3 regions of the Paractinoplanes rhizophilus genome follow, and region 1 is predicted to be linked to each of the others. Evidence: riboswitches for the same ligand, from Rfam matches in the RefSeq annotation. Region 1 holds a riboswitch; each other region holds the start of a gene.
What was found. A riboswitch is a leader RNA that binds a small molecule or an ion and turns the genes downstream of it on or off. The one in region 1 is predicted to bind cyclic di-AMP.
Positions count from the first base shown of each region.

Region 2: linked by a shared signal. The riboswitch ahead of ACFQS1_RS09775 (coiled-coil domain-containing protein) and the one ahead of ACFQS1_RS04720 (C40 family peptidase) in region 1 are both predicted to bind cyclic di-AMP.
Region 3: linked by a shared signal. The riboswitch ahead of ACFQS1_RS01380 (C40 family peptidase) and the one ahead of ACFQS1_RS04720 (C40 family peptidase) in region 1 are both predicted to bind cyclic di-AMP.

Region 1 covers NZ_JBHTBJ010000002.1:173,989-177,252, reverse strand. Annotated here, with positions in the region: gene leuS (leucine--tRNA ligase) at 1-494, shown strand, start outside; gene ACFQS1_RS04720 (C40 family peptidase) at 552-1,367, opposite strand; cyclic di-AMP (ydaO/yuaA leader) riboswitch at 1,374-1,505, opposite strand; gene ACFQS1_RS04715 (Mur ligase family protein) at 1,941-3,164, shown strand; gene ACFQS1_RS04710 (type 1 glutamine amidotransferase) at 3,194-3,264, shown strand, end outside.
Region 2 covers NZ_JBHTBJ010000005.1:144,627-147,890, reverse strand. Annotated here, with positions in the region: gene ACFQS1_RS09780 (glycoside hydrolase family 65 protein) at 1-142, shown strand, start outside; gene ACFQS1_RS09775 (coiled-coil domain-containing protein) at 256-1,293, opposite strand; cyclic di-AMP (ydaO/yuaA leader) riboswitch at 1,299-1,447, opposite strand; cyclic di-AMP (ydaO/yuaA leader) riboswitch at 1,655-1,806, shown strand; gene ACFQS1_RS09770 (coiled-coil domain-containing protein) at 1,811-2,824, shown strand; gene ACFQS1_RS09765 (ABC transporter ATP-binding protein) at 2,925-3,264, opposite strand, start outside.
Region 3 covers NZ_JBHTBJ010000001.1:317,670-320,933, reverse strand. Annotated here, with positions in the region: gene ACFQS1_RS01390 (BlaI/MecI/CopY family transcriptional regulator) at 1-276, shown strand, start outside; gene ACFQS1_RS01385 (M56 family metallopeptidase) at 323-1,225, shown strand; cyclic di-AMP (ydaO/yuaA leader) riboswitch at 1,348-1,484, shown strand; gene ACFQS1_RS01380 (C40 family peptidase) at 1,501-2,493, shown strand; gene ACFQS1_RS01375 (MarR family winged helix-turn-helix transcriptional regulator) at 2,646-3,095, opposite strand; gene ACFQS1_RS01370 (epoxide hydrolase family protein) at 3,149-3,264, shown strand, end outside.

The DNA of each region.
Region 1 (3,264 bases):
AGACCGGCGCCGTACGCGTCACCGACCAGCCGCTGGAACCGGCGGTGCGCAAGCATCTGCACCGGACCATCGCCGGTGTCCGGGAGGACATGGACGAGCTGCGGTTCAACACCGCGATCGCCAAGCTGATCGAGCTGACCAACGCGCTGACCCCGCTGCCGGTGGTCTCGCGGGAGGCGGTCGAGCCGCTGGTGCTGATGGTGTCGCCGTTCGCGCCGCACCTGGCCGAGGAGCTGTGGCGCAAGCTGGGCCACCCGGACACGCTGGCCTACGCCGACTTCCCGGTGGCGGACCCGGCGCAGCTGAAGGCGGAGTCGATCACGTACCCGGTGCAGGTGAACGGCAAGGTGCGCGGCCGGATCTCGGTCGCCCCGGAGACCGGCGAGGCCGACGTCCGGTCGGCCGCGCTGGCCGAGGTCGGCGAGGTGCTGGCCGGGCGCGAGCCCAGGAAGGTCATCGTCGTGCCGGGACGTCTGGTCAGCGTCGTGGTGTGACGTCGAGGACGAAAGGGGCGCCCCGCGAACCGCGGGGCGCCCTTTCCGCTTGGTGCGTCAGGCGATTCGGCGTACGACGTAGTTGCTGCCGTACATCTTGTGCTTGCCGACCCGCGCGCCGGTGTGCGGGGAGTCGTACATGTACCCGCTTCCGGCGTAGATACCCGCGTGGTAGCCGTACGAGCCCGAGCGGAAGATGATCAGGTCACCGACCTTCTTGCTGCCCTTGCTGACGGCCTTGCCGTACTTCTGCTGCGAGTTGGCCTTGTGCGGCAGCGACTTGCCTGCCGCCTTCTTGTAGACGTACTTGGTGAAACCGGAGCAGTCGAACCGCTTCGGCCCCGCCGCGCCGTACAGGTACAGCGCGCCCGTGTGCTTCTTGGCCTCGGCCAGGATCCGCGCGCCCTTGTTCTGCCGGACCGTGACGCGGATCGACTTCCCGACGTGGGTGTTGTACGCGCCGTTGCCGATGTAGACGGCGCGGACGCTGACACTTGACGCCGGCTTCCAGTACAGGTTGGCCGCACCGGCAGTGTTGATCTTGGTGGCGGTCTGGTCGACCCACTTGCCACCGCGATAGCCCTGCAGCTTGACCCAGCCGAGCTTGATCGCCGCGCCGGTCTTGGGGTTGTAGTACCGGGCGGTGACCCGGATCTTCTGGCCCTTGTTGATCGTCCGCGAGCTGATCGTGGTGCCGACTCGCGGAGTGGGCTTGGCGGCCGCCGCCTGGGCAGCGGTCACGACGGGGGTGGCGGCACTCGCCGCCGGCGTCGAGATCAGCTGGCCCGCGCAGAGGCAGAGGCCCAGGGACAGCGCGGCGGTTCCGGTGCCGACGGACAGCCGCCGACGCCGGCTCGAACTTTGTTCGTGCACGGTAAGGGAATCCCTCCGGCACGCCTGCGAGGTTAGCTGTCGGGTTCGGGCGGGAAGGATGCCCGGTCGCCGTGGTGGCCGACTTCACCCCGAGGTTGCCCCGTTGCCCGCCACCGGAGCGGGTGGCGGCGGAGCGGACCGGCTGTCTCTCTCGAGAAGCTGTGGGTCCCCCGTCCCTGCCCCCGTATGCCTTTGTGGTCGTGCGTGCTGCGTGGTCGCGACTCCCGGCCCGGGGCAGGGCTCGGCGTGAGCCTGGTCGTCGCGAGCCGGTCCACGGCGGACCGGCCCAACCTTGCTACCTGAAATCTCGCTTGATCGTCGGTCTTGGTCTGATCACGCAGCGTGTTTGGCACAGGGGTTACTGTCCAGTTTGTTAGCTCCCGGAGACAAATGCCATCGCGCATCGTCATGAGCCGCTCACGAACGGTGGAAGGTTACGGGTGAAACACGACACACAAAAAGTGCTTGTAACCCTTTGTCCGCAGGCCAGAGGGCATTCAGTAGACTCCCGGCCGCCAGCAACCGGATGTAACCAACGGGTCGGGTACCCTCGCTCCCGTGACGGACGGCAAGATGCCCCTGCGGGCCAAGGTTGCGACCAGCGTGTCCAAGACCGCGGCGGCGCTCTCCAGGGCCGCGGGACGCGGCGACGGCTCGGTCATCGGCGGATGGCTCGGCCTCAAGATCGACCCCGACCTGCTGGCTCATCTCGCCTCGGGCCGCGCGGTCGCCCTCATCTCGGGCACCAACGGCAAGACCACCACGACCCGGCTCGCCGCGGCCGCGGTCTCGCACATCGGCCGGGTCGCCACCAACTCGTTCGGCGCCAACATGCCCACCGGGCACACGTCGGCGCTCGCCAAGGCCGGCGTCACCCCGTTCGCGGTCCTCGAGGTCGACGAGCACTACCTGGCCCGGGTCATCGACGCCACCAGGCCGCGCGTGGTCGCCCTTCTCAACCTCTCCCGCGACCAGCTCGACCGGGCCAAGGAGGTGGCGATGATGGCGCAGCTGTGGCGCGACGCCCTCGCCGGCCACCCCGAGGTCCGCGTGGTCGCCAACGCCGACGACCCGATGGTCGTCTGGGCAGCCGAGGGCAGCGGCCAGCAGGTCACCTGGTTCAGCGCCGGTCAGCGCTGGCTCGACGACTCGTTCGTCTGCCCGCAGAGCGGCCACCCGATCGAGCGCAACGGCGGCGACTGGTGGTGCGTCGGCTGCCCGCTGCGCCGCCCGCAACCGCACTGGCGCGTCGAGGACGACGGCGTGGTCGACCCGCGCGGCGACTGGCACCTCGTCAAGCTCCAGCTCCCCGGGCAGGTCAACCTGGGTAACGCCGCCACCGCCCTCGCGGTCGCGGCCGAGTTCGGGGTCCGCCCGATCGAGGCCCTGCCGCACCTCGCGACGGTCGCCTCGGTGGCCGGCCGCTACGCCCAGGTCGAGCGGGACGGACGAAACGTCCGTTTGCTGCTGGCGAAGAACCCGGCAAGCTGGCTCGAGGCGTTCGACATGGCGGAGCAGGCACCCACCCTGCTCTCCGTCAACGCCCGGGACCCCGACGGTCTCGACACCTCGTGGCTCTACGACGTGAACTTCGCGCCGTTGCGGGACCGGCCGGTGCTGATCACCGGTGACCGGGCCTATGACCTGGCGGTTCGCCTCGAGGTGAACGGTGTGCCGTTCCGGCACGTTAAGAGTTTTGACGAGGCGATCCAGGCAGTACCGCCCGGCCGCCTCGAAGTGATCGCCAACTACACGGCGTTCCAGGACATTCGAGCGGAGTTGGACCGTGTCAACTGAGCTGGCCCGCGGCGGAAAACAGAAGGAAAATCGTGACTGAGAGCATCTTGCGAATTGTCTGGATCTATCCGGACCTGCTCTCGACGTACGGCGACCGCGG
Region 2 (3,264 bases), on a different contig from region 1:
GGTCTTCACCCACCACGGCAAGGAGATCGAGGTGACCCAGGTGAAGCCGGTGACCGTGCCGATCCCGCCGCAGGGCCCGGTCGGCCCGCCGCCCACGCAGCCGGCCGGCCGGGCGCCGGTCCGCCGGGCGCCGCAGGACTGAGGGTTGTTCGGGGCCGGCCTCGAGTTGCACCTCGCCGTACGTCAGCGGCTTGGTCTCCACCGCCCCGAACAACCCTCACTGACCGAAAAGGGCCCCCAGCGGGGCCCTTTTCTTTAAAGCATCGAGACGTGTACGTGGTCCTTGTGGCTGCTCGCGCCGTGATAGGCGTGCCAGCCGGTGGCCGGGAACCAGATCTGCGCGTACCAGATGACGTAATAGATGCCCAGGCGATCGGCGTTGCGCACCAGGAACGCCATCAGGTCGTTGCCGTAGTTCTTCATGTCGGCGTTGTGCGCGACCGAGAATCCGCTCTTCTGCAACGACCAGTCGCAGGCCCGGCCCTTCGGATGCTCGAACGGGCCGCCGTCGCGGTGACAACCGACGAAGCGATTGAAGCCCGCCTTCTTCACCTCTTTGTACATGTGCAATGTACGGGCGGTGATGCAACCGCTTGTGGTCGGGTCGTTCACGTTGCATTTCTCGGCGGAGAATCCGCCGTCGGAGTTGCGCGGGGCCGGTGCCGCCCGCTTGGACACCGCGTCGACGAAGCCGCCGGTGAGGCTCTTGCCGCCGACCAGCGCGAGCGCCTTGTCGGCCGCCTCCTTCTGCTTCTTCATCGCGACCAGGTTGGTCTGCTGCTGCTTCACCTCGGCGTCGAGCTCCGCCTTCTTGGCGGTGACCTCGTCGATCGCCGTGTTGAGCTCGTGCAGCTTCCGGTCGTGCAGGGCGTTGATCTCCTCGAGCGAGACCGCCTTGGCGAGGAAGTCGTCCGATCCCTGGCTGCCGAGCAGGAAGCTCGCGGCGCCGAGGTGGCCGGTGCGGTACTGCTGCGCCGCGATCGCGTTGACCTCGGGAATCAGCGAGTCGCGCTTGGCCTCGGCCAGGTTGATCTCGATCGCGAGCTTCTTCTGCGTCGAGGTCGATTTCGCGACGGCCGCCTTGGCCTGCACAAACTTGCGGTTCGACGACTCGAGGACCTCGTTGAGGGTGGCGTTCGACTCGATCTCGTCACCCTTTTCGTCGGGCTGGGCCGACGAGGACGACGAATCGTCGGGATCGGCGCTCGCGGGCGCGGCGGGCGCCGCGAAGATCGAGGCAGCCACGAGCGGCGCCAGGGCGAGGGTCAGCCACCGGCGGGGACGTACGGTCATTCAGGTTCCTTCCGGGTTACCGCCGACCGGGTTAGCTGACGGGTTCGGGACGGAAGCGATCCCTACCGGGCCTCGTCTGTCGACTCGGCCCGGATTCACCCCTGCGAAACCTGGGTCCCCGGCTCGCCTCGCGGCGATTGGGCGGCGGCCTGCCGGCACCTCGGGGGCGGTGCCTCGGTGGCAGAGCCGCGGGTGAGTTTACCCGAGGTCGCGCGACAGTTCAGTGCCGGGAAAATGCGAATGTGGTAATCCTTCGGCCACTTTCCGTAATAAGTCGACAGACGGTTATCCGGTGATCGCGTGGAGTGCGAGATCTGTCGATCAATCGATGTCGTGGGTATCGTCGGTCCCGATCCCCGCCCGGGGATCGCCGCCTAATCGCCGCAAGGCGAGCCGGGGAACCACTGCGATTGAGGAAACTCAGCGTTGGGGTGAATCCACGCCGAAGGCGTGGTAGGGAACTTCCGTCCCGAACCCGTCAGCTAACTCGGTCGGCGGCCGACGGAAGGAACAGTTTGTGCGGCACATTACTGTCCGCCGGCGATTAGCGGCGACGCTCGCCATGCTGGTGGCCGCCTGCGGCCTGGCCTTCGCGGTCGCGGGGCCCGCCGCCGCGGCCCCGGGCGACACCGGCGACGACGGCGAGGGCGGCTCCAAGACCCTGATCCAGCAGCTCGAGGCCGCCTCCAAGGGTTACCTCGAGGCCAAGGACGCGCTGGCCGCGAGCAAGAAGCGGCAGGTCGAGCTGACCGCCCGGCTCAAGCAGCTGGACACCGACCTGGCCCCCCGGCAGGCCGCGTTCGACAAGATCGTCCAGCAGTCCTACATGAGCGGCCGGCTCGGCCCGATGAGCGCGCTGCTCACCGCGGACTCGGCCGGCGGGTTCCTGGACCGCGCCGAGACCCTCCAGACCGTCGCGGTGAAGGAGAAGGCCGTGATGGCCGACCTCCAGGCCACCCGCGACGGCCAGGCCAAGGCCAAGCTGGCGATCGAAGCGACCATCCGCGACCAGCAGAAGCAGGTCAACGTGATGGCCAAGCGCAAGGTCCAGGCCGAGAGCGCGCTCAAGGCGGCCAACGCCGGCCAGGACGACCCGCAGCCCAGCGACGGCGGCAGCAGCAAGGGCGCCGGCGCGTTCCAGGGTGGCAGCGGCATGGTGGACGACCCGACCAGCGGTGGCCGGATCACCCAGCGCATGCTGCACGCCATGCGGGAGGCCCAGGCGGACGGCTTCACCCACTACGTGCACTGCTTCCGCGAGCAGAACAGCGGCGAGCATCCCAAGGGCCGGGCCTGCGACTTCGCGGCCGACAAGGGCGGGTTCGGCGGGGTGGCGACCGGCAGCAGCAAGACGTACGGCAACAACCTGGCGAACTACTTCATCAACAACTCGAGCAAGCTGGGCGTGCTGTACGTCATCTGGTTCCGGCGCATCTGGCTGCCGAGCAGCGGCTGGAAGGCGTACACGAGGGGCAACGGCGACCCGTCGAGCGACCACACCAACCACGTGCACCTATCGGTACGCCCGTGAGCGACAGGAGTACGAGACCTGATGAGGCTTGTTCGCGACGGTGGAGACCGTTTGCATCACATGCGCTGATGCGAAGCTCGACGTAGATCGCGAACAAGCCTCATTTCTTCACGAAGGTCTCGTACTCCTTCATCACGTCCTCGGTCGGGCCGTCGGCCTTGATCACGCCGCTCTCCAGCCAGATGGTCCGCTCGCAGGTGTCCCGGATCGACTGCTCGCTGTGGCTGACCAGGAACACCGTGCCGGCCTCGGCGCGCAGGTCGCGCACCCGCTGCTCGCTGCGCTTGCGGAACTTCGCGTCGCCGGTCGCGAGGGCCTCGTCGATGAGCAGCACGTCGTGCTTCTTGGCCGCGGCGATCGCGAAGCGCAGCCGGGCGCCCATGCCGGACGAGTACGTCCGCATCGGCAGCGAGCTGAAGTCGCCCCGCTCGTTGATGCCG
Region 3 (3,264 bases), on a different contig from region 1:
CAGGTGCACGAGTCGCTGAGCCGCGACCGCGACCTCGCCTACACGACCGTGATGACCGTGCTCGACCGGCTGGCCAAGAAATCGGTCGTCGTGCAGCAGAAAGCCGACCGGGCTTACCGGTACGTCCCGGCGCAGTCGCGTGAGGAGATGACCGCGGCCGTCATGCTCGACGCGCTCAGCGCCACCCCCGACAAGGACGCCGCCCTCGCGTATTTCGTCGGGCAACTTTCGCCGGCGGCGTTGCAGGCCGCCATCGAAGCCGCCCGGAAGGGATGATGGCTCGCCGTTCGTGGCCGGGGCGGCGAGCGGGCCGGTGGGGCGGATGACCGCGCTGCTGCTCGGCGCGCTCGGCCTGACCCTGTCGCTGATCGTGCCCGGCCCGCTGGCGCGGGCCCGCTGGCCCGACCGGGCGCCCGCCGCCGCCGTGCTGCTGTGGCAGGCCGTCACCCTGGCCGCCGTGCTCTCCGCCCTCGGCGTCGTGCTCGCCGCGCCCGAGGAGCTGACCCGCGCCGCCGGCTCCGGCAAACCGGTCACCGCCGCCGCGCTGATCGGCGCCCTCGCCGTCGCCGCCGTCATCGTGCTGCGGCTGCTGGTCTCGCTGTGGGGCGTCTCGCGCCGCTCGCGTGCCCGCCGCGCGAAGCATCGGCTGCTCGTCGACCTGCTCGACCGGGCCGAGCAGCGCCAGGAACTGGACGCCGGAAACGTTCGGGTCCTCGCCGGAAACTTGCCGCTGGCGTATTGCGTGCCCGGCCGCGAGACCCGCGTGGTGCTCAGCGACGGCGCGCTGCGCCTGCTCGACCGCGATCAGGTCGACGCCGTCCTCGCCCACGAGCAGACCCACCTGCGCCACCGGCACGAGGTGGTGATGGAGTCGTTCACGGCCTTCTATCGCGCCGTGCCCCGCCCCCTGCGCAGCCGGGCGCCGCTGGACGCCGTCCATGTGCTCCTGGAGATGGTGGCCGACGACGCCGCCAGAAAGCGCACCGGCGCGGCGCCGCTGCGCGGCGCCCTCGAACGCCTGACCGACGCCGTCCCCCTGGCGGAGGAAGTCGTGCCCGAACGGGACTCGCAACGGCGCCGGCTGGACCGCCTGGCGGCCTCGCAACCGCCGTCGCGGGCGCTCACCGCGGTCGCGGCGCTCGCCGCGCTTGCCCTGCTGGTGCTACCCACCGTGATCCTGGTGGTCCCGTGGCTCGACCGCGCGCTGGACGCCTGGCCGCTCTGACCACGCTCGGTAGCGAAAGCCGTGCAGGAAGTTTCCCCGCCGTGGCAACTTCAGTTACCGACATGATCGAGGGTACGGTGGTCGGCGGTCCGGCAGCCCCCCATCGTCCATCCGGCCGATCTGACGGATCACCGCCTAATCGCCGCACGCGGCGAACCGGGGACCCAGGTAGTCGGGGTGAAGCCGCAGTCCCCCTGCGGCCGGGCGCGCTTCCCGCCCGAACCCGTCAGCTAACCCGGTCGGCGGCCAGACGGAAGAAGGGATGACGCACCTACGTGAAACGGATTGGGGCGCGCCGCGCCGCAGTTCTGCGCAGTCTCGTCTGCGCCGCCGCCGCGGTCGGGATCGTTCTCACCGGCCCGTCCGTAGCGCACGCAGCACCCGACCCGGCCACCGTCGAGGCCGAGATCGACAAGCAGTGGAACCAACTCGAGCCGGTCATCGAGCAGTACAACGACGTGCACGGAAAACTGCTCAAGAACCAGGCTCAGCTGAAGAACCTCACCAAGCAGCTCACTCCGCTCCAGGTGCAGGTGGACGTCGCCCTTTCCCAGGTTCGTGGCCTGGCCGTCGACGCGTACAAGCAGGGCGCGCCGAACGCGTTCAACGCCATGATCATGAGTGGGTCGCCCACCGGGCTGACCGACAAGCTGACCTATCTCGATCAGCTTGCCCGGCACCAGCAGGACCAGATCGCCGGTGTCGCGAAACTTCGCGACAAGTACGCCGGCATGAAGTCCGACCTGGACGTGCTGACCAAGTCCATCGCGGCCCGCGATGCCGACCTGGCCAAGCAGAAGGCCGCGATCCAGAAGAAGATCGACAGCCTGCAGAAGCTGCGGATCCAGGCGTACGGCGCCTCCGGCGAGGCCGACGGGCCGTACAAGACCGGACCGTGCCCTGTCACCTACACCAACGACAAGGGCGGCCGTGCGGCGCAGCGGGCCTGCGACCTCATCGGCAAGCCCTACGTCTTCGGTGCCGACGGACCGGGCAGCTACGACTGCTCGGGCCTGACGAAGGCGGCGTGGGCCAGCGTGGGTGTGCACCTCGAGCACTACACGAGGGACCAGTGGAACGAGGGAAGGTCCGTGTCCCGGAGCAATCTCCAGCCCGGTGACCTGGTCTTCTACTACCCGGGAAGCCTCCATCACGTCGCCATCTACATCGGCGGCGGCATGGTGGTGCACGCGCCGCACACGGGCGACCATGTGCGGATGGCGACGATCGACCGGGGTCCGATCGCCGGCTACCGGCGACCGGGCTGAGGTCCGATCGCCGGCGAGCGGCGACCGGGCAGAGGTTCTTCATGACTGTGCCGGCGGGGTTCTGAACCCTGCCGGCATTGTTGTCTCCACACTCGACACGGAAAGTTGCCTCGGCCTCAGCACGTCGCGAGGCCGCAAACCAGCCGCGCGGCTCATTCCATCGGCGGGGGAGACTCCCGAGCCCGGTGGTGCCGGTAGAGCTTTCCCAGCAGCGTCGTCAGCTGCTCGCGCTCCGCGTCGTCGAGCGGCTCGAACACCTCGTCCTGGATCGCGCTGACCTGGCGCGCCAGCTGCTCGGCGCGCTCGCGGCCCCGATCGGTGATCGTGATGATGTTGCGGCGGCGGTCGCCGGGGTTGGGCACCCGCTGGACGAAACCGCCGGCCTCCAGCTCGTTCAGCGCCTTGACCATGTCGCTGAGGTGGATGCCGACGCGCCGGCCGAGATCGGCCTGGCTGGCCGGGCCGCCGGTGGCCAGCGAGGAGAGCACCCGGTAGTGGTAGCCGCGCGCGCCGACATCGGCGAACCGGGCGCTGACCATGCGTCCCGCGTACCCGGCCGTCTGGGTCAGCAGCCAACTCGGCAGGTGCTCCACATGGTCCACGTGATCACCCTAACATTTGTCGTTCTAACGTTAGTCGGACTAACGTTAGCCATATGAACGAATACCGCATTCACGTTGCGCAGGCCGACCTCGACGACCTTCACGACCGGCTCGCCCGCACCCGCTGGCCCGACGAGCTGCCCGGCGCGGGCTGGGACTACGGCATCCC